One region of the Salicola sp. Rm-C-2C1-2 genome, then DNA from elsewhere that is predicted to be linked to it. Evidence: predicted binding sites of a transcription regulator. Region 1 holds the regulator's gene; each other region holds the start of a gene.
What was found. Region 1 encodes sigma-54, which starts transcription at its own class of promoters, with help from an activator protein. Its sites were predicted from a motif close to TGGCACNNNNNTTGCTNT; they were not measured.
Positions count from the first base shown of each region.

Region 2: a site for sigma-54 is predicted at 5,713-5,730, ahead of AAF659_RS02915 (putative urea ABC transporter substrate-binding protein). Genes of this name have one in related genera too.
Region 3: a site for sigma-54 is predicted at 2,497-2,514, ahead of fliE (flagellar hook-basal body complex protein FliE). Genes of this name have one in related genera too.
Region 4: a site for sigma-54 is predicted at 2,337-2,354, ahead of cynS (cyanase). Genes of this name have one in related genera too.

Region 1 is NZ_JBEFNF010000001.1:236,407-243,705, reverse strand. It holds gene AAF659_RS01100 (KpsF/GutQ family sugar-phosphate isomerase) at 1-144, shown strand, start outside; gene AAF659_RS01095 (KdsC family phosphatase) at 156-686, shown strand; gene lptC (LPS export ABC transporter periplasmic protein LptC) at 683-1,288, shown strand; gene lptA (lipopolysaccharide transport periplasmic protein LptA) at 1,312-1,860, shown strand; gene lptB (LPS export ABC transporter ATP-binding protein) at 1,868-2,593, shown strand; gene AAF659_RS01075 (RNA polymerase factor sigma-54) at 2,743-4,287, shown strand; gene hpf (ribosome hibernation-promoting factor, HPF/YfiA family) at 4,355-4,663, shown strand; gene ptsN (PTS IIA-like nitrogen regulatory protein PtsN) at 4,679-5,158, shown strand; gene rapZ (RNase adapter RapZ) at 5,192-6,064, shown strand; gene AAF659_RS01055 (HPr family phosphocarrier protein) at 6,071-6,340, shown strand; gene yjgA (ribosome biogenesis factor YjgA) at 6,337-6,861, shown strand; gene AAF659_RS01045 (ComEA family DNA-binding protein) at 7,121-7,299, shown strand, end outside.
Region 2 is NZ_JBEFNF010000001.1:632,722-640,020, reverse strand. It holds gene AAF659_RS02945 (DMT family transporter) at 1-222, opposite strand, end outside; gene AAF659_RS02940 (LysR substrate-binding domain-containing protein) at 336-1,202, shown strand; gene AAF659_RS02935 (DUF6522 family protein) at 1,308-1,610, shown strand; gene AAF659_RS02930 (zinc-dependent alcohol dehydrogenase family protein) at 1,679-2,701, shown strand; gene atzF (allophanate hydrolase) at 2,974-4,770, shown strand; gene AAF659_RS02920 (GntR family transcriptional regulator) at 4,873-5,586, shown strand; guanidine-I (ykkC/yxkD leader) riboswitch at 5,794-5,892, shown strand; gene AAF659_RS02915 (putative urea ABC transporter substrate-binding protein) at 5,945-7,000, shown strand; gene AAF659_RS02910 (ABC transporter permease) at 7,067-7,299, shown strand, end outside.
Region 3 is NZ_JBEFNF010000010.1:62,459-69,757, reverse strand. It holds gene AAF659_RS14380 (sensor histidine kinase) at 1-866, shown strand, start outside; gene AAF659_RS14375 (sigma-54-dependent transcriptional regulator) at 894-2,351, shown strand; gene fliE (flagellar hook-basal body complex protein FliE) at 2,571-2,945, shown strand; gene fliF (flagellar basal-body MS-ring/collar protein FliF) at 3,000-4,724, shown strand; gene fliG (flagellar motor switch protein FliG) at 4,717-5,751, shown strand; gene AAF659_RS14355 (flagellar assembly protein FliH) at 5,752-6,621, shown strand; gene fliI (flagellar protein export ATPase FliI) at 6,608-7,299, shown strand, end outside.
Region 4 is NZ_JBEFNF010000011.1:7,785-15,083, forward strand. It holds gene AAF659_RS14460 (formate/nitrite transporter family protein) at 1-426, opposite strand, end outside; gene AAF659_RS14465 (alginate export family protein) at 461-1,702, opposite strand; gene cynS (cyanase) at 1,788-2,228, opposite strand; gene AAF659_RS14475 (sigma 54-interacting transcriptional regulator) at 2,528-4,453, shown strand; gene AAF659_RS14480 (gamma-glutamylcyclotransferase family protein) at 4,533-4,904, shown strand; gene AAF659_RS14485 (HIT family protein) at 4,908-5,312, opposite strand; gene trhP (prephenate-dependent tRNA uridine(34) hydroxylase TrhP) at 5,407-6,708, shown strand; gene AAF659_RS14495 (substrate-binding periplasmic protein) at 6,697-7,299, opposite strand, start outside.

The DNA.
Region 1 (7,299 bases):
ACTGTAGGCGACAACATCCTGGCAGCCGAAGCCCTCAAGGTTATGGAGGACAGCAAGATCAACGGCCTGCTCGTGACCGGTGACAGCCAGCAATTGGTGGGCGCCCTGAATATGCACGACCTGCTTCGCGCGGGTGTGGTCTAGGAGATCCGGTTATGGCGACACCCCTGAGTGAGCGCGGTGCGGCGGTCCGGCTTCTGGCGATGGATGTGGATGGGGTTCTCACCGACGGCAGCCTCTACTTCGCCGCCAGCGGCGATGAACTCAAGGCGTTCAGCATCCTCGACGGCCAGGGCCTGCGCCTTCTCCAGAAGCAGGGCATCATTACCGCCTTCATTACGGGGCGCAGCTCACCACTGACGGAAAACCGCGCCCGCAATCTTGATATTGACTACCTGATTCAGGGGCGAACGGACAAACTGACCGCCCTGCGAGAGCTCGCCGAGCGCACATCGGTCCCGGTTGAGGCAATGGCCTATGTGGGCGATGACCTGCCGGATCTGGCTGCCATCGAAACAGCGGGCGTTGGGATCAGCGTCCCCAATGGCTGCACGGCGGTACGTGCGTCAGCGGATTGGTGCACCACCACACCGGGGGGCCTGGGAGCCATACGGGAGGTCTCTGAATGGCTGCTCGAGTGCCGTGGTGCTCTGGCGCAGCTGATCGATGGGTATCGTTCACCATGACAAACCTGATCCACCTGGTGCCATCCTGGATCCGCGACCGTTCCATTGCCTTATGGGGCATTGTCGGCGCTGTTCTGCTGGGTTTTGCTCTGCTGATCTTTCAGGAGGATGACCCGATCCGCGATACGACTGCCACGGATCTGCGAGGACCCGAAAAACCGGATGGTTTCGTGATCAACGCGACGTTCCGTTCTTTCGATACCAGAGGAAAGCTCAAATCCCGCATCCAGACGCGCCGCGCCGAGCAGTTCCAGGCAGAAAACCGGGTAACCATGGAACATCCCCGCGCCATGTTGATGGCCCGCAATGGTGGTGCCCCCTGGTACGTACGCGCCCGGGCCGGTCTGTATCAGCGCGATGCCGCCAAGCTGACGCTTAAGAGAGACGTCCGGGCCCGCCACAGCCGCACCAAAAGCGGCGATGTTCTCATCCTCAGTGAACGTATGACGCTGGATAACAACCAGCGGATTGTGCAGACTGACGCACCAGTGACGCTGATCGACCGCAACAGCCTGACTCATGCAGTGGGCATGACAGGCTGGATCGACGACCGTGCGGTCAGCCTAGAGAATGACGTCCGCAGCCGGTACTTCAACCGCTGATCCACAGGGGAGGCAGCCTGCTCATGAGCAGAACGGTACGCGCCCGGCAATACTGGCCATTAATCGCAGGCTTTCTCATGGTAGCCACGGCCCTGCCTGTGTACGCTTTCAATCTGGATTCCAACAATCCCATCAAAGTGGAATCCGACAATGCCCGACTGGACGACCAGAAGGGGACTGCCACCTACACTGGCAGTGTCCGGGTAACCCAGGGGAAAGCCGTTCTTACAGCAGAAAGGGTTGTGCTTCACCGGGGTGACGGCCAGAGCCTCAACCGCATGAAGGCGACTGGCGAGCCCGCCACCTATGAGCAGCCGGAAAGCCCGCAGGGCCCGGCCATCTACGCCGAAGGCGAGACCATTATCTACCGGGCCGCTGCAGAACGCATCACTTTCGAGCACAAAGCCCTGATCCGACAAAGGGGGGATACCTTCCAGGGTAACCGGATCGTATACGATGTAGCCGAGCGCGTGGTCACCGCCTCCAGCGCGTCGGATGATGACAGCGACCGCGTTGAAATGACCATCCAGCCCGGCCGCAACAGCGGCAACAACAACAGCAGCAGCGACTGAAGACACCATGGCGACATTGGAAGCCCTGAATCTGGCCAAGAGCTATCGCCGCCACCCGGTGGTGATGGACGTCTCCCTCAGCATCCAGAGCGGTCAGATCGCAGGACTGCTTGGACCCAATGGCGCCGGCAAGACCACCTGTTTCTACATGATCGTGGGCCTGGTCCCCCATGACCGGGGCCGTATCCGCATCCACGAGCGCGACATCACCCATCTGCCCATGCATGGGCGCGCACGCGCCGGCGTCGGCTATCTTCCGCAGGAAGCCTCGGTGTTCCGTCGGCTGACCGTGGCGGAAAACCTGATGGCGATCCTGCAGACCCGCAAGGAGCTTACGAAAGCGCAACGCGTGGAGCGCATGGAATCGCTGCTGCGGGATTTCCACATCAGCCACATCCGCAACAGCCTGGGCATGAGTCTGTCCGGTGGCGAGCGCCGACGCGCCGAGATTGCCCGGGCGCTGGCCGTGGAGCCGGCTTTCATCCTGCTCGATGAACCCTTCGCCGGTGTGGACCCGATCTCCGTCAGCGAGATCAAACAGATTGTACGCCAGGTGCGCGACCGCGGCATCGGCGTACTGATTACCGACCATAACGTGCGCGAGACGCTCGACATTTGCGAAACCGCCTATATCGTAAGCGAGGGTCACATTATCGCCTCGGGCACCGCCGAGGACATCCTCGCCAACCAACAGGTCAAGGAAGTCTATCTGGGCAACGAATTCCGCCTGTAATGCGTTCGCTCTGCAACCGTTGTCGCCCTGCCCGATTCGCCTGTACACTCGATTGAAAAGACGTAAGCAAAATCCCTGCCGGTCCTCCCGGGGACCGATGAGGCTTTGTTAATGCTGGACAATCGGGAACGGGAAAGCAGTCGATGGTCATGAAAGCGTCCCTGCAGCTGAAGATGGGCCAACAGCTCACCATGACGCCCCAGCTGCAGCAGGCAATACGGTTACTCCAGCTCTCCACACTCGATCTGCAGCAGGAAATCCAGCAGCAGCTGGAATCCAACCCCATGCTCGAAACTGCCGAGGAAGCCGAGACGGAGGCCGATGGCAGCGCTGAAGCCACCGACAACACCGACAGCAGTAACGGCGACAATGAAGAGGGCTCGGAGTCGCGCAACTCGGATGAGGCCGGCGATGCCAGCAGCGGCGAAGCCGAAAGCTGGGATAACGAAAACTGGCAGGACAACAGCGAAATCCCGGATAGCCTGCCCGTCGACACGGCCTGGGACGATGTCTATCAGACCGCACCCGCCACGCCAGCCGCCTCGCGCCCCGAGGATGAAGGCGGCGAAACCGACTTCGAAAGCCGCAACAGCCGCGGCGAAACCCTGCAGGATCACCTGCTCTGGCAACTCAACCTGACGCCCATGTCCGAGCGCGACCGGGTCATCGCCCATGCGCTTGTGGACGCCATTGACGACGCAGGTTATCTGACCCAGAGCCTGGAGGAGATCCACCAGGGGCTCAGTGCTTCTGATGACGACGACCCGCTGGAGATGGATGAGGTCGAAGCGGTCCTGCACCGGCTACAGCATTTCGACCCGCCCGGAGTGGCAGCAAAGGATCTGCGCGACTGTCTGCTGATCCAGCTCAATCAACTGCCAGCGGACACCCCCTGGCTCAAGCAGGCGCGCCTGGTGATCAGCCACTACATCCAGCTGCTCGGCAGCCGCGATTACCGCCAGCTCATGCGCCGCAGCCGGCTCAGCGAGGCCCAGCTCAAGGAAGTCCTGGGCCTGATCCAGAGCCTGACCCCCCGCCCGGGCGATGCCATTGGCGAGGACGAGACGGAATACGTGGTGCCGGATGTCATCGTTTCCCGCCAACAGGGGCGTTGGAAAATCGAACTTAACCCGGAGATTGCCCCGCGTCTACAGGTGAACAGCCTCTATGCCTCGCTCATCCGCCAGTCCGATAGCAGCAAGGACAACACCTACCTGCGTGATCAGCTTCAGGAGGCCAAGTGGTTCATCAAGAGTCTTCAGAGCCGTAATGAAACCCTGTTGAAAGTAGCCTCCCAGATCGTCGATCATCAGCAAAGGTTCTTTGAAGAAGGCGAGGAAGCGATGCAACCGCTGATCCTCTCCGAAATCGCCCAGGCTGTGGACATGCATGAGTCCACCATCTCCCGCGTGACGACCCAGAAATACATGCATACCCCCAGGGGCATTTACGAACTGAAGTATTTCTTTTCCAGCCATGTGAGCACGGACGAAGGCGGCGAATGCTCGTCCACCGCCATCCGCGCCATGATCCGCAAGCTCATTAACGAAGAGGAAAGCCGCAAACCACTGAGCGATAACCGCATAGCGACTATACTCAGTGACCAGGGCATTAATGTGGCACGCCGGACGGTAGCCAAATACCGCGAGGCGATGCACATACCGCCTTCGAACGAGCGCAAACGTCTCGTCTAGAGGGCATTACGCCTGTATGATGGCCACCTTCCGGTGGCCAGGGCCGAACCGGAAACAGGAGCGGATTATGCAACTCAACATCTCAGGTCACCACATCGAGCTGACAGAAGCCCTCAAGGACTATGTCCACAGCAAGATGGAAAAACTTGAACGGCATACAGACCAGATCAGCAACACACAGGTGACGCTGTCGGTGGTCAAACAACGACAGACCGCCGAGGCCACGCTCCACGTAACCGGTGGTGACATCAACGCCAAGGCCCAGCACGACGATATGTACGCGGCGATCGATCAGCTTGTGGACAAGCTCGACCGGCAAATTCTCAAACACAAGGAAAAGCAGGTGGAACGCCAGCACGGTGCCGCCACCCGCTGATCCCAAGCGGTGTCCATGGTCCATTCATCACTGTCCATTGAGTCCATCCTCGCCCCGGAACTGGCCCTCTGCGGCGTTCCGGGGACGAGCAAGAAACGCATCCTCGAGACCATTGCCGAAAGAGTGGCCCAGCACTATCCGGAGCTTGAAGAGAACCAGATTTTCAATAACCTGGTAGCACGGGAGCGTCTCGGCAGCACCGGTATCGGACAGGGCATTGCCATTCCGCATTGCCGGCTGGAAGACTGCAAGCGCGTGGTGGGCGCCCTAGTGACGCTGGATGCCCCCATCAACTTCGATGCTATCGACAGTGAGCCGGTGGACATCCTTTTTGTGCTGCTGGTGCCGCAGAACGCCACCAGCGAGCACCTGGAGCTGCTCAGCCAGCTGGCGGAGAAGTTCAATGACCGTAGCTTGTGCCGGCGCTTGCGCCAGTGTCAGGACTCGGGCGAGCTGTACGACCTGATTGTCGCCAGCGAAAAGGCATCCCAGTAACGGCGACCCATCCAGTCACCGGGAGATCGGCCTGTGAAAGTAACCATCGTGAGCGGGCGCTCAGGCTCCGGCAAAAGCACCGCCCTGCATGTTCTGGAGGATCTTGGCTATTACTGCATCGACAACCTGCCCATCGGGCTGCTTCAGCCGCTAACGCGCAAGGCGCTTGAATCCGGCGAGCAGCAGCGCGACATCGCGGTCAGCATTGACGCGCGTAACCTCTCCGCAGATATTGCTGATTTCGAAAATCTCTACTGTCAGCTCCAGCACCCGGAACTGAGGGTTGAGATCATCTACCTGGATGCGGCGGACAGCATCCTGCTGAAGCGCTTCCATCAAACGCGGCGTAAACATCCCCTGAGCACCTCAGCCCGCTCCCTTTCCGAGGCCATACAGGATGAAAAAGCCCTGCTGGAGCCAATTGCTCGGCTGGCCGACCTGCATATCGACACCACTGAGCGCTCCATGTACGAGCTGCGCGACATGGTTCGTGAGCGCGTCGTTGGCCGTGATGAACAGCAGATGGCGCTGCTCATTCAATCCTTCGGGTACAAGCACGGAGTTCCCATCGACTCGGACTTTGTCTTCGATGTGCGCTGCCTGCCCAACCCCTTCTGGGACGAGTCCCTGCGCGGCTACACGGGACTGGACGCGCCTATCCGCGACTACCTGACAGGCCAGCCCGGCACCACCGCCCTGCTCGATGATATCAAGGGTTTCCTGGACCGCTGGCTGCCGGAGTTCCACACAGTCAATCGTTCCTACATGACCGTCTCGCTGGGCTGCACCGGTGGCCAGCACCGCTCGGTCTATGTGGCCGAGGAACTGGCCTGTCACCTGGGAGCCGCTTTCAGCACGATTCAGGTCCGCCACACCGAGCTCCCCTACGTGCAAACAGAGACCTGAGCGCCCATGATCCGAGAGTCGATCACCATTATCAACAAACTTGGCCTGCATGCCCGTGCCGCCGCCAAACTTGTGGGGTGTGCCGAACAGTTCGATAGCAGCATTCAGCTCGGGCGCGATGGTCAGCAAGTCAACGGCAAGAGCATCATGTCCGTGATGATGCTGGCAGCCAGCTGTGGCACTGATGTTGAGCTGATCATTGACGGCCAGGATGAAGCAAGTGCCCGGGATGCCCTGGTGGAACTGATCAACAACCGGTTTGATGAGGAAGAATGAGCGACGCTGACACCCCGGGAGAGCCACAGGATGAGCTCCCCACCAAAAGCCAGGCGAAACGGGAAATGCAGGAGTTGCGGGACCTCGCCTCGGCGCTGTCCGGCCTGCCGGAAGAACGCATCCACCAGCTTCCTGCCTCCCCCGCTTTCATTGAGCAACTGCTGGTCATACGGACTCTTGCGGATGGCGAACCGCAGCGGCGTCAGATCCATTACCTGGGGCGCCAGATCCTTGAAGAGGACGAACAGGCGCTGCGCCGAGCCGTTGCCGGGCAGACCGCAGGCACAACGGAACACACCCGGCGTCTGCATATGGCCGAACGCTGGCGCGAGCGCCTGATCCACGAAGGCAAACCAGCACTGACCGAATTCATGGGCCGTTACCCGCAGAGCGATGGCCAGCATCTGCGTCAGCTCATCCGCAATGCCGCGAACCAATCAGGTAATGGCGACCGCAACAGCCCACGGCGGCGCCTCTTCCGCTACCTGCGCGAGCGTATTGATGAAGGGGAACAAGTGTAGGAAATCGCCTACATCGAGGATCAGCGATTTCCTATTTCCTACAGAACCCGACTGATTAGAATGATGATCTGCAGGGACGCACCGCGGTGCAGGAAGCACTAAGCCACAGGGATGGACAGTGCCCAGGGAGTTGGGCAAGGCCGGGACAGATCGGGCGACAGGGAGGTCGTCCGTCTGGACCACCTCTTACCCTCGCTATCTTCCTCCTCCGGACTGTTCCCTGCATTAGCCAATCACTAACAGACAGGAACTCGTCACCATGAAAGGAACCATTTCAGACGCTTGCCGCTTACTGACGTTCGCGCTGGTACTGGCAGCCATGCCGGCCATGGCCCAGGACGCCACGAAAGAGGCAGAGACCGTCAACATCAACACCGCCAACGCGGACACTCTTGCGGAGGCTCTCCACGGCGTGGGGCCTGCCAAAGCGAAGGCTAT
Region 2 (7,299 bases), 400 kb from region 1:
CATAGAGAATCCGGGCGGTATTTCAACCTTAAAGTTTTTCCCAAGGCTCATCGGCAGAGCCGCCATTGAGCCAGCCAAGAGGGTAATCGCTGTCAGCCTCAGCGGTGGAATCATAGTTGCGAGATCAATCAAAAGGGGGGCCAAAGCCCAGAGCACAACGGCAAACAGCCCTGCCATAGGGCCTACAGGAAACTGGGGATTCTCAAGTCTCAGTGCCTGCACGCTCATGTCTCCTGTAACGTCTCGTTTACGAGATGACAGCGTCAGGTTAGAGTCTGAACAATAATCACAAAAACGATTTTATATGAATCGACCGATCAAAGTCTGTGATCTTTATGCGCACCCCAGTGCTTGACCTGAACCTCCTCCAGACCCTGCTCGCGGTGGCTGATACTGGTACCGTCACCGGCGCGGCGGAACGGCTCGCCTATACCCAGTCCACCGTCAGCATGCAGCTGCACCGGCTTGAAAGTACGCTGGGCGTGACCCTGCATGAAAAGAGCGGGCGCGGGATCTGCTTCACCAACGAAGGTGAACGCCTTCTTGGCTATGCCCGGCGTCTGCTGACCCTGAATAACGAGACGTTGAACGACCTCCGGGACCGAAGGGTTTCCGGTTCCCTGAGTCTTGGCATTCCGGAGGATTACGCCTTCCTGCTGACCGCGGCGCTGGCGTATTTCCATCAGATGTATCCGGCCATGCAGTTGCAGGTGACCTGCGGTGCCAGCATTGACCTCGTCCGCCAGGTCCAGGCGTCGGAACTGGATCTGGCAGTGGTGACCCGTCAGACCCATTCGCCGGGAGGTGAGGTAATCCGACGGGACCCACTTGTATGGGCGGTAGGCGCCCACCAGCAACCGTCACTGGTGGATCCACTGCCGCTGGCGCTGTACAGCCCAGGCGCTGATGTCTTCCGGGAGGTGGCCGAGCACGCCCTCAGCGCTGCCGGCCGGCACTGGCGACTGGCCTATTCCAGCCAGTCCATGACAGGGTTGATGCCCATCGTTGTGGCGGGTCTGGCGGTGGTGCTGATCACCCGGGACATGCTCAATCCTCAGCTCAGAGCCCTGGACGAGAAAAGCGGACTCCCAGCGCTTCCCTCCGTGGAGATTGCACTGCACCGCGCCCCTGGCCGTCCGTCGGAACCCGCCAGGCAGCTGGCGGAGTTGATACGTCAGCACATGAGGTCAGAGAAACCGTAGAAATGCGCGTTCAATGCCCTGAGACCCTGCATTCGCGCGCGAGGCTGTGTTCCAATGGCAATGAACCAGAGTCACGAACCCAGCCGAGGTGAACAGGAACCTGCCATGCAAGAGACCGCTTCCATAAGCATCGATAACGGTGATGCTGTCATTGATGCAGCCACGCTCGCGGAATGGCTGAACATCGATCTGGAGACACTGACCCAGGCTATTGAGTCCGGCGCTGTGCGGACGCTTGTGGAGAAGGGCGAGGGAGAGGACGCAGGGCGGATACGGCTGACCGCGCGTTACGGTGAGCAACAGGCCTGCATGATTCTGGAGGCGGACGGCCGTCTCACGCCGGCGACGCCCCCTCCGGACTCCCACCGCCCTGTAAAACCATCGCTGATGCAGCTTATGGACGACTGAGCGCGATTGACCGACCCAGGCGCACTCTTTGGATATAGGTATGACGCATCCTGAATGAGGAAAAAGGCATGGTTCATGACAATCGCCTCCCGAGCACCATGAATGCCATGGTGCTGGCGCAGCAGGGCCAGGCACTTCAGCACCATCAGGTGCCCCTTCCGGAGATTGAAGAGACGGACCAGGTACTTCTGCGGGTGGAGGCCTGTGGCGTCTGCCGGACGGATCTCCACATCCTGGACGGCGAACTCACGGACCCTTCACTGCCACTGATTCCTGGCCACCAGATTGTGGGAAAGGTGGTTGCTGCCGGTAATGACGTTACCGATCTCCGGGTCGGCGACCGGGTTGGTGTTCCTTGGCTTGGCCACACTGACGGCACCTGCCGTTACTGCTGCCGCGGCCAGGAAAACCTCTGCGAACACGCCCGGTTCACAGGCTACACCCTGGATGGCGGCTACGCGGAATACGCCCGTGCCTATGCGCCCTACTGCTACCCTCTACCCCCGGAAGCCGAAGCGCTGGATATTGCGCCCCTGCTCTGTGCCGGCTTGATCGGCTTCCGCACATGGCGCCTAGCAGGCGGCGAGAACATCCAGCGGCTCGGCATCTATGGCTTTGGCGCCGCCGCCCATATCCTGTGCCAGATCGCCTGCTGGTACGGCCAGTCCGTGTACGCATTCACCCGACCCGGCGATGAACAGGCGCAGAAGCTGGCGCGCGATCTTGGTGCCGTCTGGGCGGGCGCGAGCACGGAGGATCCACCGGACGTTCTGGACGCAGCGCTTGTCTTTGCCCCGGTGGGTGAACTGATGGTCAGTGCGCTCAGGAATGTAGACCGCGGCGCCAGCGTCGTCAGCGGCGGCATCCACATGAGCGACATCCCCTCATTTCCCTATGGCCTTCTGTGGGAAGAGCGCAGCCTGAAATCAACCGCCAACCTCACCCGCGAGGATGGCCGCGCCTTCCTTGAGGTCGCACCCAGAGTCCCGGTGCGAACCGAGGTGCACGCCTACCCGCTCAGCGAAGCCAACCAGGCCCTCGAGGACCTGAGGGAGGGACGGTTCGCCGGTGCGGCGGTACTGACCCCATAGGAGGCTCAGCGGCCATACCTATACGGTCAGGTGTTGTGACACAAGCTCGTCCCCGAGCTCATCCATGGGACGCCTATTTCCCTATCCCGTGACTGCACCGACTTGTCGCACAACTCACCATATCGGGGCACCGTCTGGTTCTTAGGCAGTGTTTTCGACCTGCTCATTAAATCCAAGCCTTTGCTATAAGGATTTTTTCGGGGATTCAGAAGGAATGGCACGCCGTTTGCTTACGCCAACTTGTATACAAGCTGGCAACCAAGAGACTCATCATGGCTTCAACAACCGGATGGACCATCAGGGACTGGCAGGAGGCGTACCATAATGGCCAGTCACCCCAGGCGCTTCTGGAAGCGCTCCTGGAGGCCGAGGACCCACGTGACCCCGCCTGGATCAGCCTGACGAGCCGGGAACAGCTGGCCGCCCAGATCGCGACCCTTTCCCCGGAGCAACCACTCTACGGGGTGCCGTTTGCGATCAAGGACAACATTGACGCGTTCGGTTTCGAGACCACCGCGGCCTGTCCGGAATACGGCTATCAGCCCGAGTGCAACGCGGAAGCGGTCAAGGCATTGAAGGAAGCGGGCGCCGTACTCATCGGCAAGACCAACCTCGACCAGTTCGCTACCGGTCTTGTCGGCACACGCTCTCCCTGGGGCGCCGTCCCCAACAGCTTCGATGACACCGTCATAGCGGGAGGGTCGAGTTCAGGCTCCGCCGCAGTTGTGGCCCGCGGCACCGTCCCCTTTTCCCTGGGCACGGACACTGCCGGGTCCGGACGTGTACCGGCGGGACTGAACAACATCGTTGGGCTCAAGCCAACCCGCGGTGCCATCAGCACCCGCGGCGTGGTACCGGCATGCCGGAGCCTGGACTGTGTCTCGGTTTTCGCCCTGACCACGGCTGATGCCGGCGTAATCCAGAGCTGCCTGGAAGCGGGCGAGAGCACTGACCCCTTTGGCTGCTCCCGCCTGGAATACGGATCCAACCCCGTCTGTGCACTGAGGGCACCGGGGCCGATACGACGCCTGGCCATTCCCAGGGATCCGGAATGGTACAGCGACGACCAGCAGCGCGATGCATGGGAGCAGGCCCTGGGCCAGTGGCGGTCCCTGGGCGTTGAGGTGGTGGAGCGGGACTTCACAACGCTCTACGCCATGGCCGCACTCCTGTATGAAGGCCCCTGGATCGCGGAGCGTCACGCTGCAATCAGCACCTTCATGGAGGCGAATGCGGCGGCCATGAACCCGGTAGTCCTGAACATCATCCGCCGGGCGGAGGGGTTCACGGCTACCGATGCATTCAATGGCCTCTACCAGCAGCATGAGCTGCGCCATGCCCTGGACCAGGAGCTGGCGGCCATCGATGCCCTGCTGGTGCCGACCGCGCCCATAACCCCTTCCCTCAGGGCGGTCGAGGCCGACCCTGTGCACCTGAACGCCCGCCTTGGCCGCTACACCAACTTCGTCAACCTGGCTGACCTGTGCGCGCTGGCGTTACCGGCCGGGTTCCGCGGAGACGGCCTGCCTTTCGGCATCACCCTGATCAGTGGCGCCTGGCGTGACCGGGATCTTCAGGAACTGGGCGCGCAATGGCTCAACCACACCCCGACACCACTCGGCGCCACCGGACGGGAGCGGCCACCGGAGACGCCACCAGAACCCGATGGCGGCACGGTCCAGGTAACCGTGGTGGGCGCCCATCTCAGCGGCATGCCACTGAACGACCAGCTGACCGGGCGCGGTGCACGGCTGCTGCAAAGCACAGCAACCGCCCCCTGTTACCGGCTGTATGCCCTGGCCGGCACCACCCCGCCCAAACCCGGGCTGCGACGGGACCCCACCGGCGGCGCCCTGGACGTCGAGGTATGGGCAATGCCCACGGAGCACTTCGGATCCTTTGTGGAATTGATTCCCCACCCACTGGGCATCGGCACCGTCGAACTGGCGGACGGCACCTGGGCCAAGAGCTTCATCTGTGAGGAAGCGGGGCTCGAGGGAGCCACGGACATCACGCATCTGGGGGGCTGGCGCGCCTATATCCAGTCCCTCCGGGAACAACAGGGATAAGGAAAGGAGTAACGCCATGTTTTCAAAGGCTCTTGTGGTCAACCGGGGCGAGATTGCGGTGCGGATCATACACCCCCACCCGGACCGCTGGTGTTAACCCCAATGGCGGAATCCGGCGCCCCCACACAGCGCGAAAGCATGGCCGACCGGATCTATCAGGCGCTCAAGGAGGATATCTTTGAGTTCCGCCTGATTCCCGGTGACAAATTCAGTGAATCCGACATCGCGCAGCGGCTTTCGGCCAGCCGCACGCCAGTTCGCGAGGCGCTGTACCGGCTGGAACGCGAAGGCTATGTGGACGTGCTCTTCCGCAGTGGCTGGCAGATACGGCAGCTGGATTTCAAGCAGATCGAGGATCTCTACGACCTGCGCATCACCCTTGAGCGGGCCGCGATGCACAAGATCTGCCGCCTGGATAAGCCGCCGCCCGCGCTGCGGCTGCTCAACGACATCTGGAACCCGGATGCCCCCTCCGAAAGAGCTTTCGGCAGCACGGTGCGCGCCCTTGATGAAAGCTTTCACTGTGAGCTGGTGGCGGCAGCCGGCAACGACGAAATGACACAGATCCACCAGCGGATAACGGACCGATTGCGCATCGTCCGCCGACTTGATTTCACCCGGCCCGACCGGATCGATGCCACTTACCGGGAACACGCCGAGATCCTGCAGGCACTGATCGCCAACAATCCCGGTGAGGCCGCGGAGAAAATGACCGCCCATATCCGTACCAGCCAGGAGGCCGTCAAGGGCATCTCACTGGAACGCATCCGGGAGGTCTCGCAACAGCATCGGCGCCGGGAACCAGGTTGCCCTTAGGTTTCAGGCCCAATCTGCCCCCAACCGGGGCACACCCCTCTAGGCTGCACCAAGATGGCGCACCCGATTCCCGACCACGGCAGCATCAGATCCCCAGGCTACTGTCATTAAAGGTTTTTCAATAGGTGGCACTGTGGTTGCAGTCTAACAGACAGGAATCAGATGACTGAGCGGCGCTGTGCTGCCCGGTCCGTTCCAAGACAATCTGAAATGGACAGCTAGGGTTCCGGCCACACCGACGTGGCGTCTGGTCCGAGAGCGGTCGACCTTCTGAAGGTTACACGGCGGGACAAAAGCCCGGGAGGATACAGGCTGACAGCCATCTGATTCCTCCCAGTAAACCGTCAGGAGGCTCGACATGCGATCCAAGCTGCTTACCGCACTCCCCTTCATTGCCGCCGCCGGCATGCTGCCCGGCACCGCCCTTGCGAAAGACGAGTTCAGTGTCTGCTGGTCCATCTACGTGGGCTGGATGCCCTGGGACTACGGCGATGCCCAGGGCATCGTCGACAAGTGGGCGGACAAGTACGACATCGAGATCGACGTCGTGCAGATCAACGACTACATCGAGTCCATCAACCAGTACACCTCCGGGCGTTTCGACGGCTGTACCATGACCAACATGGACGCGCTCACCATCCCGGCATCCGGCGGCGTGGACTCCACCGCGCTGCTGGTGGGCGACTTCTCCGATGGCAACGATGGCATCGTCATGAAGAACGAGGATGACCTGGCCGAGATCGAGGGCAAGCGCGTCAACCTGGTCGAACTGTCCGTCTCCCACTACCTGCTGGCGCGGGGCCTGGAGTCCGTAGGGCTGTCCGAGCGTGATATCGAAGTCGTCAACACTGCTGACGCGGATATTGTCTCAGCCTTCGCCACGCCCGACGTCAGTTCCGTGGTTACCTGGAACCCGCAGCTCAGCTCCGTGCTGGAACAGCCCAATGCCAACCTGGTCTTCGATTCCTCCCAGATCCCTGGCGAGATCATGGACCTGATGGTGGTCAACACGGAAACCCTGGAAGCGAACCCCAAGTTCGGCAAGGCCCTGACCGGCGCCTGGTACGAGATCATGGCCCGCATGCAGGGCGATGACGAAACGGCCATTGAGGCCCGTACCCATATGGCGAATGCCGCGGGCACCGATCTTGAGGGCTACGAGGCCCAGCTGGAGGCGACCAACATGTTCCATGATCCCTCCGAAGCGGTGGATTTCACACGCAGTGACCAGCTGCTGGAAACCATGCAGAGCGTGGCCGAGTTCTCCTTCCGCCATGGGCTGCTTGGCCAGGGTGCCCCCAGTGCGAAGGCCGTGGGTATCGAAACCCCCTCAGGCACCTACGGTAACGAAGGCAATGTGAACCTGCGCTTTACAGACAAGTACATGCAGCAGGCCGCGGACGGGGAGCTCTGACCCACCGCCTCACGCGCACGCCGGCTCCCCGGAGCCGGCCCGTTTCCCCGCTGACGGGCTGATCCCATGAAGAAACTGATCAACCGCCAACCTAATCGCTACGCCCGCTGGTTTCTGGGCCTGCTGCCGTTTGCGCTGCTTCTGGCCATCTACATCGGCGCCTCCTCGGCGCGCCTGGCGGAGAACCCGGATGACCCCCTGCTGCCCTCGCTGACCCAGATGGCTGAGGCGGTCGAACGCATGGCGTTTGAACCCAGCAAGCGCTCCGGCGACTACCTGCTGCTCCAGGACACCCTGGC
Region 3 (7,299 bases), on a different contig from region 1:
AGCCGCTGGAAGGCCAGCGCTGGGTCGACGTGATCCAGAGGGCTTTCGCTCCCCGACGCGATGATGGTCATGAGGTCTCTCTCAATGACGGACGCAGGGTGAATATCGACATCCGCTCAATGGATAACGAACCTGGCCAGCTGATTCTGCTTACCGATCTGACCGAAACCCGCGAACTGCAGTCCCGCCTGGCGCGTTCCGAGCGCCTGTCCTCCATGGGTCGCATGGTGGCGTCGCTGGCCCACCAGATCCGGACGCCGCTTTCGGCGGCTATGCTCTATGCCGGTCACCTGTACGAAGAAGATCTGGACGCGGAAATGCATGAGCGCTGCGCCGGCAAGCTGATGGCGCGTCTACAGCATCTGGAGCAGCAGGTACGGGACATGCTCATTTTCGCCCGGGGGGATATCCGGCTGGCAGAGCAGCTGGGCGTTGGCGAATGGGTGCAAGCGGTTGTGCAGAATTCGGAGACCGCGCTCCAGACCCGCAGGGCAACACTTGCGGCACCGGATCATGTGCCCCAGGGAGCGATCGCCTGCAATCGCGAAGCCCTGGTTGGCGCCTGCCTTAACCTGATCAACAACAGCCTGGAAGCAGGTGCGGATGCGCTGTCGCTGAGTGTCTCACAGGCGGACGGCGAAGTCCGTTTCTGCCTGCAGGACAACGGACCGGGCCTTTCGCCGGATGAGCCTGAGCGTGTCACAGAGGCGTTTGTGACGACCAAGTCCCATGGCACGGGTCTGGGCCTGGCTGTGGTCAATGCAGTGGTACAGGCGCACAAGGGGCGCTTTGAGCTGGCATCGGACGGGCACAGCGGCACGAGCGCAATCATCACGTTGCCTCTTACCACGCCGAATAATGGGTGATCCCGAGCTTTTATCGGAGAGATAGTCATGGCAAAACAGAAGATACTGATTGTTGAGGACGACGGGGAGCTGCAGGAGGCACTGGTTACCACCCTGGAAGTGAAGCGCTATCGCGTCAGTGAGGCGGCCAGTGGTGAGCAGGCACTGGAGACACTGGCGGCTGGCCCTGTGGATCTGGTGATCAGTGACGTGCAGATGCCCGGCATGGACGGTATCAGCCTTCTGGCGGAGATCCAGCGTCAGCATCCCGGTGTACCGGTGCTGCTGATGACCGCGTATGGCCGGATTGAGCAGGCGGTTTCCGCCATGCAGGCCGGCGCGGTGGACTATCTTGCCAAGCCCTTTGAGCCACAGGTGCTTACGGATATTGTGGCGCGGGTGCTCGGTGGCCCCGCCTCCGGTAGTGCCAAGCGGGCGATTGCCGAGGACGCCGCCAGCAGGCGGATGTTCCAGCTTGCCCGTAAGGTTGCCGCCACGGATTCCACTGTGCTTATCTGTGGCGAAAGCGGCACAGGCAAGGAGGTGCTTGCCCGCTATATCCACGACGAGTCGAATCGCGCTTCCCAACCCTTTGTGGCCATCAACTGCGCCGCGATTCCGGAGAACATGCTGGAGGCGATTCTGTTCGGTCATGAAAAAGGCGCCTTCACCGGCGCCCATCAGGCCTCGCCGGGTAAGTTCGAGCAGGCTAATGGTGGCACACTGCTTCTGGATGAGATCTCGGAGATGGAGATTGGTCTTCAGGCCAAGCTCCTGCGGGTGTTGCAGGAGCGCGAAGTGGAGCGGGTTGGGGGGCGCCGCAGCATCCAGCTGGACGTGCGGGTGATCGCCACCACCAACCGGGATCTCCAGCAGAACGTTGCTGCGGGCCGCTTCCGTGAAGATCTGTACTACCGGTTGGGTGTGTTCCCGTTGCAGTGGCTGCCGCTGCGCGAGCGCCGCGACGACATCCTGCCGCTGGCTGAACACTTGCTCGAAAAGCACGCCCGCCAGATGCACATGACCGGGGTGACGCTGGATCCCAGCGCTCGCGGGGTTATTTACGAGTACGACTGGCCGGGCAATGTGCGGGAGCTTGATAACGCCATCCAGCGGGCCCTGATCCTGCAGCAGGGACAGGTTATTACCGACCGGGATCTTAGCCTGGACCAGAGCATGACCGGTGCTGCACCGCCGCCACGTGCACCCCGGCAGGAGCCCGGGCCAGAGCAGTCGAATGATAGCGGCATCGAAGCGGTGGCGCGCGCGGATGAGGGCGCACCGGAAGAGGATTCAGCGCAAGAGGATGATGCCCAGGACGCGTCTCTGGGAGATGACCTGCGCCAGCGTGAGTTCCGGATCATACTGCAGACGCTGCGTGATGAGCGTGGACGGCGCAAACAGGCCGCGGAACGCCTCGGCATCAGCCCCCGAACGCTGCGGTATAAGCTTGCGCAGATGCGTGACTACGGCATTAATCCTGAACAAGAGCTGGCGTCCGTCTGACGCCCTGTCCTCGTGCCTGCCCGGGCATCTGGCCCGGGTTTTTTGTGTCAAAATCACGTCGACCCACCCGTTAATTCTGCCCCCTGTCATCAAATCCTTTCCTGATAGGCACGCAGTTGTTTGTAATTATTAGAAAAATTATTCCTGGCCTGGAGTTTGCTTCCCGGTTCCCCAGATGAAGCTGCCCATGGCGGACGCCAGAGCACCGGGAGGAAGACAATGGTGGAACGAGCTGATGTAAACTCCGTGTTGACTGATATTCGCGCGCTGCGTGAACAGATGCAGGAGCGCCAGCAGGTGCAGCCCGATCAACTGCGTCCGGAGCAGATGCAGCCGGGTCAGAAGCCGGGTGAAGTCCAGGAGGGTGAGGGCCCCAGTTTCATGGACACGCTGCAGGGGGCGGTTAATCAGGTTAACGAGCTCCAGCAGACATCATCGGATCTCAAGACCCGTTACACCCAGGGTGACCCGGAGGTTGACATCACCCGCGTAATGGTGGAAAGCGAAAAGGCCTCAGTGGCCTTTGAGGCCACCACCCAGGTACGCAATCGTGTGGTCAAGGCCTACGAGAAGATCATGAACATGCCGATCTGATTCGGTTTAACGGGGGCTCCGCCTGCTGGCGGCGTGTGGTGACAGGAGCGCACAATGGCGAACGTACCGGCTGAAACGCAACAGACCAACCCGCCGGCTAGCGGTGGTGAGCAGGGTAACGAGAGCGGCACGGGCGGCTATACCACCTTCCGGCTGGGTGCCAATAGCGTGACGCTGCTGCGCCAGGTGGGGCTGATCGTCGGGCTGGCCGCCAGTGTGGCACTCGCCGTGGCGTTGGTGCTCTGGGCCCAGGGCTCGGATTACAAAGCGTTGGTCGGGGACATGAGTGAGTATGATCCCGCCGAATTGACCCGTGTGCTGGACAGCACCGGTGTTGATTACCGCATTGAGCACCGTAGCGGAGCCCTTCTGGTAGCCTCCGACGACATCCATGACGCGCGTCTTGCCCTGGCCCGGGAAGGCGTAACTCAGGATCAGGGCATGGGGTTCGATATCATCATGCAGGATCAGGGTCTGGGTACCTCCCAGTTCATGGAGAAGGCTCGGTTCCATCGCAGCCTGGAAGGCGAGCTGGCAAAGACGGTCCAGGCCATGGGCTCGGTGCGCAATTCGCGTGTGCACCTGGCCATTCCCGAAGATTCGGTCTTTGTCAGTGACAACCGCAATCCGTCCGCATCCGTGATGGTGGACCTGGGCTCCGGACGTCGTATGGGAGAGGGGCAAGTGCGCTCCGTGATCAATCTGGTGGCCGGCAGCGTGCCCCAGATGAGCCGGGACGATGTCACGGTTGTGGATCAGCAGGGTAACCACCTTTCCGCCAATGTGAACAACGAAGACGCCCAGCGAATGGCGCAGAAGTTCCAGATGCAGCAACGTGTGGAGGATCGGCTCAAGGACCGTGTTGCCGGCATCCTGGCGCCCATCATGGGACGTGAGCGTTTCAACGCGGAAGTCTCGGTGGATATGGATTTCAAGGCTGTCCAGCAGGCCGAGGAGATCTTCAATCCCGAGCAGCAGGCCTTGCGCAGCGAAAAGACGGTGGAGGAAGTTAACAGTCAGGGCGGTGCGGGTGGCATTCCGGGCGCGTTATCCAATCAGCCGCCGGGCGAAGCTGAGGCCCCGGAACAGGCCGGTGATGGTGGCGGTGAAGAGGGGGGCGGATCTCGGAGTTCCCGTACTTCTGCTACCCGCAACTATGAAGTGGATCGGTTGCTCAGTTTCACGCGCCAGGAGCCGGGCTCGGTCAACCGGTTGAGCGTGGCGGTGGCTGTGGATGACCTTAAACGCACCAACCCGGACACCGGTGAGACAACCAGTGTCGAATGGCCCCAGGCGGAGCTTGAGCGCCTGACCCGTTTGATCCGTGATGCTGTAGGCTTCTCGGCGGCCCGGGGCGATAGCGTAACTGTAGTCAACACAGGCTTTGCGGAGCAGAAAGAGCCTGAGATTGAACCGGTTCCGTTCTACCAGCAGCCCTGGTTCCAGGACAGCATCCGCCCGGTGATTGCCGGTATCGTGATTATCGCACTGGCGCTTCTGCTGGTTCGGCCCACACTCAGAACGCTTGCCTCCGCTGGAGGAAGTGGCGAAAGTAGTGGCGGCGGTGGTGGTGAGTCGGACCTTGAAGGGCTTGGTGGTCTCGACGATATTGAAGGCAGTGAATCGATCCGCTCAGCCATGGGCAGTGACGATGATCGGCTTTTGCCGGATACTGGTGAAAGCTATGATAAGGAGCTGAACGCCGTTAAAGGCCTGATTGCGGAAGATCCCGCAAGGGTGGCGCAGGTGGTCCGTCAGTGGGTGAACGCGGATGAGTGACGAAGACAATGCAGGCAGTCGCGCCGAGCCTTCGCGCAAGCTGGGGCGGATTGAGCAGGCAGCCATTCTGCTGATGACCCTGGGTGAGGAGGATGCCGCCCAGATCCTCAAGCACATGGGCCCGAAAGAGGTGCAGCGCGTGGGGATGGCGATGTCCCAGCTTCAGGACGTTCCCAAAAACGATGTTGAATACGTGGTAGGGGAGTTCTTTGAAGCCGTGGGCGGCCAGACCGGGCTTGGCGTGGGTGCTGATGATTATATTCGTTCGGTGCTTACCAATGCGCTGGGTGAAGAGAAAGCTGGAAGCCTGATTGACCGGATTCTGATCGGGGGCAATACCACGGGGCTGGACACGCTTAAGTGGATGGAGCCCCGAGCGGTGGCGGACATCATCCGCTATGAGCATCCTCAGATCCAGGCGATTGTGATCTCCTATCTGGATCCGGATCAATCCGCCGAGATTCTGGGGTCACTGGATGACAAGGTGCGCCTTGACGTCATGATGCGGGTGGCTTCGCTTGAGTCGATCCAGCCGCAGGCACTGCAGGAGCTCAATCACATCCTTGAGAAACAGTTCTCCGGCGGTACCGGCGGCCAGGCCAGCCGTATCGGCGGCATCCAGCGCGCAGCTGATATCATGAACTACATGGACCGCAGCGTGGAAGGTCAGCTGATGGATTCGGTCAAAGACATGGATCCCGATCTTGGCAGCGAAATCGAGGATCTGATGTTCGTTTTCGACAACCTCAAGGACGTCGACGACCGTGGCATCCAGGCGTTGCTGCGTGAGGTTTCGTCGGACGTGCTGGTGGTGGCTCTAAAGGGAGCAGAGGAGGAGGTCAAGGAAAAGATCTTCAAGAATATGTCCAAGCGTGCCGGTGAGCTGCTGAAAGACGACCTGGAGGCCAAGGGGCCGGTTAAGGTTTCCGAAGTGGAATCGGCCCAGAAAGAAATCATCACGATTGCCCGGCGCATGGCCGAAAGTGGCGACATCGTGCTGGGCGGTTCTGGCGAGGAAATGCTCTAGATGACCCGCCACTCGCATCGCGACCGGATTCCTTCCGGCGATCTCACGGCCTATGAGCGCTGGGAAATGCCGCTTCTCGACGAAAACGGGCAGCGGCGGGCGGGCGTGGAAGAAGTCGAGCAGAAAGACGTCCAGCCGCTGACTGCGGAACAGCTGGAAGCCATCCACAATGAGGCGCGCGATGAGGGCTACAACGCCGGGTTCGAATCCGGCAAAACCGAAGGCATGGATCAGGGTGCCCGTGAAGGCTACCGGGTTGGCTACGACGAGGGTCATGCCGCAGGGCGAGAGGCCGGGGAGCAGCAGGGCCATGAGGAGGGGCACGAACGGGTGCGCCAACAGGAACAACGGCTGCAGCAGATCATGGACGCGCTGGTTCGCCCCATCCGGCAGGAAGAAGAGGCGGCCGAAGCAGCGCTTCTGAATCTGGTCATGGCCCTTAGCCGCTCCGTGATCCACCGGGAACTCCAGTTCGACAGTTCCCAGGTCGCCAGTATTGTGCGACAGGCTATCCAGAGCCTGCCGGACAGTGACACTGACATGCGCATCCGGGTGCACCCGGATGATGCGGAAATGGTGCGCCAGGCGGTTGAGGGTGTGGCCGGCAATGCCACGGTGGTACCGGATGAGCACATTCTCCCTGGGGGCTGCACGGTAGGAAGCAGCCGCAGTCTCGTGGATTACACGGTGGAGAAACGTTTCCAGAAACAGGTGCAACGAATGCTTGAAACCCGGCTCAGTGATAGTGACGAGGGCGAGCGCAGTGAGCTGGGCGCGGTGATGGGTGAAATGAGCGACTATCACCGGGATGTACTGGAGTCTGACGACGGGCCTGAAGCCGGTAACGGTGACGACAATGGCGCTCTCTGAGCGGCTGGGGCGGTTTGCGCAGGCGCTTCCTGAAGCCAGCGGCCCGGAGCTCAGTGGCCGACTTACGCGCATGGTGGGGCTGACTCTGGAATGTGTGGGGTGCCCCATGGAAGTCGGCGACCGCTGTCTGATCCAGGCTGAGGACGACACCGAGGTGGAGGCCGAAGTGGTCGGCTTTGAGCATGACCATCTCTACCTGATGCCGCTGACCGCCATCAGCGGCCTGCGCCCGGGTGCTCTGGTTACGCCTATGGAGAGCGCCAGCCGGGTGCCGGTAGGTGAGGGCCTTCTGGGCCGGGTTGTGGACGGCGCCGGTGAGCCTCTGGATGGCCGGGGGCCACTGGAGACCACTCGTTATGTCCCCTTTACCGGTACCATTATCAACCCCCTCAAGCGCACGCCCATACGGCGACGTATGGACGTGGGTATTCGCGCCATCAACGGGCTGCTCACCGTGGGCGAGGGTCAGCGCCTGGGTCTTTTTGCCGGCAGTGGCGTGGGTAAGTCGGTGCTGCTGGGTATGATGACTCGTTTCACCGAGGCCGACATCATCGTGGTGGGGCTCATTGGTGAGCGGGGCCGCGAGGTTAAGGAATTCATTGAGGAAATTCTTGGGGAAGAAGGTATTGCCCGCTCTGTGGTGGTCGCCGCCCCGGCGGACGACTCTCCTCTGATGCG
Region 4 (7,299 bases), on a different contig from region 1:
GATCTTCTGGCCGACTTCATTGATGGCTTCGGAGCCACCCATGGAGAAGTTGAGGTAGCCGAAAACCGCGATGAAGAGCGCGCCGCCTAGGTTACCGAGTGCTACAAGACCCCAGTTCTTGAGCATGCGTGGGAAGGTGACACCGGGTCGCTTGTCCAACAGGGCCATGGGCACGAGCGTGAATACCCCCGTAAGCAGGTCGTAGCCCATGAGATAGAGCATGCAGAAGCCCACCGGGAACAGCAGGGCGCCCACCAGGAACGAGCCGGTCTGTACCGCGATGGTGATGGTGAAAATCACCGCCAGCGCCAGCGTTGCCCCCGCCATAAAGGCCCGGATGAGGGTGTCCCGGGTGCCCATGTGGACCTTGGCTTCGCCCGCGTCCACCAGCTTGGTGACGAACTCGTTGGGTTGAAGATAGGACATCGTATTTCTCCTTCAGAAAGTTAAGGTTCGGTCGTCAGAAACTGGCATCAATCCAGAGCCAGGCTTTGTCGGTGTCGGCGGTCTGCCTGTTGCCCTCCTCGCTCTGATGGAACGCAGCCTTGGCGCCGACTGTGTAGGTGCTGTTCGGGGACCAGGTAGCGACCAGCCCGGTTTCCGAGCCATAGTCGTCACTGCCTTCATCGCTCTCGAACCGATGGTGGACCGCCTTGAGCGAAACACCGTTGATGGCCGTGGCCACCGACACGTAGGTGTCCCGCAGTCCGGGATCCGGAGTGGCGAGGAACTGATCGGCCCAGCCGTTCATGGCGTGGAGCGTGGCCAACGGTGTCTGGAACGCGACGTTGCCTTCATCCGAGCCGAGCAGCTCCTGCCCGACTTTCGCGGTCACGCCACTGGAGCGCGCACCGGCCTCGATGCGGTAGTAGTCCGTATCAAAGCTGTCCGGATTGTCGTCGTAATCGGACTGGCGGGCGACTTCCAGCGTATAGAGGGCCGTCAGATCGTCGGTGAGCCCGCTTTCACCACTGAACCGCAGGCCATGGCTGCGCGTTGAGTCGCCAGGTGCGTTCTCGTAGGACAACAGATAGGTGTAGGCCGTGAGCGAGCCGGCGGCGAGGCCGTCGTAGCGCGCGTTGAGCACCCCTGTGTCCATGGGGGCATTCCCGTTGGCGCTGGCATCGGAGAAGATGCGGTTGGCGTTATACAGGTAGCCCCCGGTCAGGGTGGTATCCGGGAGGGACTCATTGACGGCGGTGAAACCGTCAAAAGTCTGCTCATTCTGGCGCCAGCCCACGGTGCCGATGAACCGGTGGTTGTCCAGAAAGAAGCGCTGGCGACCATAGGTCATCCGCGTATCCGCCAGCCCCTCATAGCGTACCCAGGCCTGGTTGATTTCGGTCTCCGCCGGATCGGCAACAACAGGCCGGTCCGAGACGCCATTAATGGTGCTGTTATAGGTCTCGCCACCGAGCCGTGTCACATGCTCAGCCTCAAGAAACCCCATGAAGCCGCCGACCTCGCCGGTCCGGTAGCCCAGGCGGGTTCTCAGCGTGGAGGCGCCCGCGTCTTCGTCGAAGCCGCTCTGGTCCACGAGCTCATAGCGATAGCGTGTGTCCAGATTGGCTTCGCCGTTGCTGAGCGCCTCCGTGACCGGATCCGCGGCCAGTGCTGGCGGTGTCACCAGTGTCAGGGCCAGCCCCAGGGCCGGGATCGGATAATGACCATGTCTGTTGATGGATAGGTCGGTGTGCAGCATAGTTAGCCCTCGATTAGCGAATGGATACTGATCCGGAGCCGGTCAGCTCCGGAACCTGTTCCGGTGGTTACCGCGCCACCATCACTTACCACCGCTTGTAGGGGAGGAACTTGCCGTCGAGCGTGATCACAACGCGGTCGCCTTTAGGGTCTTCGACGCGATCCACGAACATCTTGTAATCGATGGCGCTCATGATGCCGTCACCGAATTTCTCGTGGACGATGTCTTTGACGCTCTGACCGTAGATCATGCTTGCCTCATACAGGCGGTAGATCAGCGGATCAGTTGGGACCGCGTTGCCCCACTGCTTGTTGGGGCAAGTCTGCAGCAACTGTGCCACCTCATCGCCAAGCGCAAGCGTCTTGCAGAGGCTTTTGGCCTGATCCTCCAGCATGGTGTTCATGCCGTAGCAGCAGGAGGCGGTCCACACGGGCGACATGCCAATGGACTCGGCCAGCTGCTCCCAGGTGTAGCCTTTCTCGTTCTTGGCCGTGAGGATGGTCGCGGTCATGGTTTCGTGGTTCATCATGGTGCTGCTCCTGTTTCACTGTTGTGCAGATGCGTCTGGTATGCCCCGGAAAAGGGCACCATCAGGATCGCCCGGCAGCGCCTGTGCCGAGGGTTCATGGCCACTATCGCAGTGATCGTGCCAATCTGATTCAGGATCTTAATGTGCTTTATTTTCAGTTATTTAAGTTTTTAAAGATGGCGCAGGAAGGATTACGTTATTTCGTGATTCACGCGAATTCGTAGTTTTGGACTACGGAAAGTCGTAATCCGGCATGGTGTTTGATTGGGGCAAGGGAAACCGTCAACGGAGGCCCCATGAACGCTGTCATCACACCGCAGACGCATCTGGAGTGGATTGAGGCGCTGCCGGAGCCCGGCCTGCTGGTGGATCCGGTGCGCGATACGGTTGAGGCTGCCAACAGTCATCTGGCGCGGATGCTGGGAAGGTCGGTGGAAGAGCTGGTGTCTCTGCGCGTCACCACGCTTTTCGGCGGCCAGATCCCCCAGCTGGTCAGCCTCACCGACGAGGCCATGACCCATGGTGAGGCCTGGAGCCGTGATCTGAGCCTGGTGGCCCGCGATGAGCGGGTTATTGAGCTCGAGATGTCCCTTTCCGTCATGACGCAGGGCCCGGAACCCCGGGTGCTGATCCTGCTGCGCGATCTGGCCCTGCTGCGCGAGCGCCGGGAACGGCACGAGATCAACAGCTACCATCGGGGTGGCCTTCTGCACTGGAAGCGTGTGGAGACCCTGTTCCGGGAAATCGAGCGCGAGAACCAGCTGATCCTGGAGGCGGTAGGTGAGGGCATCTACGGTGTGGACGCCGAGGGCCGGACCACCTTCATCAACTCCGCCGCAGAGCGCATGCTGGGCTGGCACCGGGATGAACTGCTCGGCCGTGTTATGCACACGGCTATCCATCACAGCCACTCGGACGGCACCCCCCACCAGCGTGAGTGCTGCCCCATCTACCGGGCCTTCCGGGATGGCGCCGTCCACCGGGTTAACGACGATTTCTTCTGGCGACAGGACGGCTCCGGCTTCCCGGTGGAATACACCAGCACGCCCATCGTGGACAACGGCCAGCTCGTAGGCGCCGTGGTGGTGTTCCGTGACATCACCGAACGCCGCCGCACCGAGGACAGTCTAAAGGAGGCGCTGGAGGAGGTGGAAATGCTCAAGCACCGCCTGGAGATGGAAAACGCCTATCTCCAGGAGGAGATCAGCGCCGAGCACAACGCGCATGAGATTGTGGGGCGCAGCGAGGCGGTGGCAGCCATGATCCAGCGCATCGATCTGGTCGCACCCACTGGCGCCAATGTGTTGGTTACGGGGGAGTCCGGCACCGGCAAGGAATTGATTGCCAGGGCCATCCACAACGTCAGCGCGCGCTCCGAAAGGCCCATGATCCGGGTGAACTGCGCGGCCATCCCGGCGGAGCTTTTCGAGAGTGAGTTCTTCGGCCACGCCAAGGGGGCCTTTACCGGAGCGGTCAACGACCGGGGCGGTCGTTTCGAGCTTGCCGACGGCGGCACCCTTTTTCTGGACGAGGTTGGTGAGATTCCGCTGTCACTGCAGGGCAAACTGCTGCGCGTCCTGCAGGAGCAGACCTTTGAGCGTATCGGTGAAACACGCACCCGCAGCGTGGATGTGCGGGTTATCGCGGCGACCAACCGTGACCTCAGAGCCGAGGTGGAGGCGGGACGGTTCCGTGAGGATCTGTATTTCCGGCTGAACGTGTTCCCTATAGAATCCGTGCCGCTGCGCGACCGCCCGGAGGATATTCCGCCGCTGGCCCAGCTGTTCCTGCGCAACGCGTGCCGCAAGTTCCATCGCGAGCAGTTGGAGCTCAGCCACGCCAATGTGGAAGCGCTCCAGCGCTACAGCTGGCCGGGCAACGTGCGTGAGCTGGAGAATGTGATCGAACGCCAGGTGATTGTCACTCGTGGCGGGAAGCTGAGTTTTGATCTGCCAGCGGACCGGGAGGCCGCCAGTCCGGGCCCGGTTGTTGCGGGTACGGAAACCCCCGGAACAACGCAGCGACCACTGACCGAGGGCGAGAAGCGGCAGCAGGAGCGTGATAACATGATGAGTGCGCTTCGCAAGTGCGGGGGCAAGGTCTTCGGGCAGGGGGGCGCGGCCGAACTGCTGGAGGTCAAACCCACGACTCTCGCCTCCAGGCTCAAGCGCCATGGTATTGACCCGCGCCAGTATAGAAGCCGGGGCGAGGTGGCTGTATGACACAGAGACTGCTTGAGTGTCTTTATCGGGTCTTGATCGGGCGCTGGAGTGGAAGCACTGTTGCTATCGGAAGCGGGGAATGAGCGACGACGAGAGCACAGGGTTTCGCATCGCGGTCTATGGCACCCTCAAGCGCGGCTATGGCAATCATCGCCTGCTGATGCGCGCGCGTTTTCTGGGCACGGATCACCTGAACAGTATTGTTCTTCACGATCTGGGACCGTGCCCCGGTGCCGTTGATCAGCCTTCCCAGGGGATTGTGGTGGAGGTGTATGAAGTGGATGAGCGGACGTTCGAGCGGGTTGATGCCCTGGAGGGCTACAATGCCCGGGCGCCGGAGCGGGGCGAGTACACCCGCCAGCTGCGGGATACCCGCTTTGGTGCGGCCTGGGTCTATTTCTACAATGGCAGCGTTCGCGGGTTCCGCCGCATCACGCGCGGGGCCTGGTAGGGGTTAGGCCTCGACCGGAGCCTGCTGGCGGATGGCCTCAACCGCCGTCTCACTCCAGGCGGGCCCCTCGGGGAGATGGCCCCAGACCGCCTCCGGCCAGCAGGGATCGCCTTCGCTGCGACCGATCACGTGAATATGCAGCTGGGGCACACGGTTCCCGATGGCCCCCAGGTTGATGCGATCACTGCCGTGATGGTGCTTGATGAAACGGGCCATCGCGTCCGTCACCCAGTCCAGGTCGCCACGCTCGGTCATGCCCATCTCGTGCAGTTCTCCCGCCTCCGTTTCAGGAACCACGATGTACCAGGGAACGCCGGCATTGTGATGGAGCAGGATCTGGCAGTTCTCCAGGCGGCCAACCCAGTGGCAGTCGGCCTCTAGCTGTGGGTGCAGGCTGAAATCGCTCATGCTACAAGCGTAAAATGGACAACGGTGCAAGGAAAGGGCTGAGGGCTGACGGAAATCAAGGAGCGGTTGCGTCCCCGTGTCCTATCCTGCATCCATGCCAGAACTTGCCCCTGAATTGTTGGCGCCGGTGGGAAACTGGCGTCATCTCGAAATGGCGATCGCCTATGGCGCGGATGCCGTGTATGCCGGCCCGCCCCGGTACTCGCTGCGTGTGCGCAACAACAGCTTTCGCGATGCGAAGGCGCTGGCGGAGGCTATCCAGCGCACGCACGCCCATGGTCGGCGTTTCTATCTGGTCCTGAACATTGCGCCCCATAATGACAAAATCCGTTCCGCGATGCGGGATCTGGAGCCGCTGATCGCGGCCGGTCCGGATGCACTCATCATGTCCGACCCGGGCCTGATCATGCTGGTGCGGGAAAGCTGGCCGGAGATGCCCATCCATCTGTCAGTGCAGGCCAATGCGGTGAACTGGGCTACCCTCGAATTCTGGCGCCGGCAAGGATTGGAGCGGGTTATTCTCTCCCGGGAGTTGTCTCTGGATGAAATTGAAGGAGTGCGTGAGAAGGTTCCAGGGATGGAGCTGGAGGTGTTTGTGCACGGGGCACTGTGCATGGCCTACTCTGGCCGGTGCCTGCTTTCCGGCTACATGAATCATCGTGACGCCAACCAGGGGGCATGCACCAATGCCTGCCGCTGGTCCTATACCCCGAAACCATCCACTCACGACAGTAGCGGTGACCTCATTCCGGTGCACCAGGAGGAGAATGAGCGCAGCCTGCTGGTGGAGGAGGCGGGTCGCCCGGGTGAAAGTGTGCCCATGCATGAGGATGAGCATGGCACCTACATCATGAACTCGAAGGATCTACGAGCCGTGCAGCACGTAGAGCGGCTGTGCCGGATGGGCGTGGATTCGCTCAAGATCGAGGGGCGTACCAAGAGTCCCTATTACGTGGCCCGCACAGTGCAGGTTTACCGGCGTGCCATTGATAATGCCATGGCGGGTAAGGCGTTTGATCAGACGCTGATGGATGAGCTGGAAGCGCTTTCCAACCGGGGTTATACTGAAGGGTTCCTGCGCCGGCATCCGCCGGCCGAGTACCAGCGTTACGAGAGCGGCACATCGTTGCTGGGGAGCCGCCAATGGGTGGGTGAAGTGCTCTCTGAAGCACAAGGCTGGCTGTGTATTGACGTCAAGAACCGCTTTGAGCGTGGCGACTGGCTGGAACTGATGACGCCCTCCGGCAATCATTGGTTCCAGCCGCAAACGTTGCTCTCTGAACGCAATCGCGAGCCCGTGGCGGCAGCGCCGGGCAGTGGTCATCAGGTCTGGATTCCCACACCAATCGCCGGCTTTGTACCTAAAACGGCCCTGCTCACCCGCTCATTGGTTTAAGACGCTGTAATCGGTCAGTATCGCCGCGATCATCCCCTTTTCACGCAGTGTCCTCATGCCCCGGCTCAATGCCTCGGCCAACTCTCTGCCGTTCGGTTTTGCCGGCGAAAAAGCGATGTACAGCTCCTCCTGGTACGCCAGTCCGGCATTGCGAAGGGGGGTGGTGCGGCCATCGCGCTCGTAGTGATAATTGAGGACTTTTTCTTCCGCCGCCAGCGCATCAATCCGCTCCATTTTCAGAAGTTGGATCAGCCGTGGCAGAACCTCATTGCCACTGAGCACCATAAGGCGCTCTGCGTTGTCTTCGTTGGGCTCGATATAATCGTTGAACAGCCCGCCATAGGAATATTCATGAATCACGCCGAGGCGGACGGCTGGGAGCGAGTCCAGGCCTGTGTAGCGCCAGTCGCTGTCCGGCAGCGTGAACAGGCTGTGGTGGGCTAGGGCCAGGGGCTGATCGGGAAAGTGGAAATTGGGAGTTTCTGCGGGGCCGGTACCAATGATTCCGTGGAATGTTCCCTTACGCACGTCACGGATTGCGCGGCGCCAGGGCATACTCTGGTAATCCACGCGATAACCTTCCAGTGACAG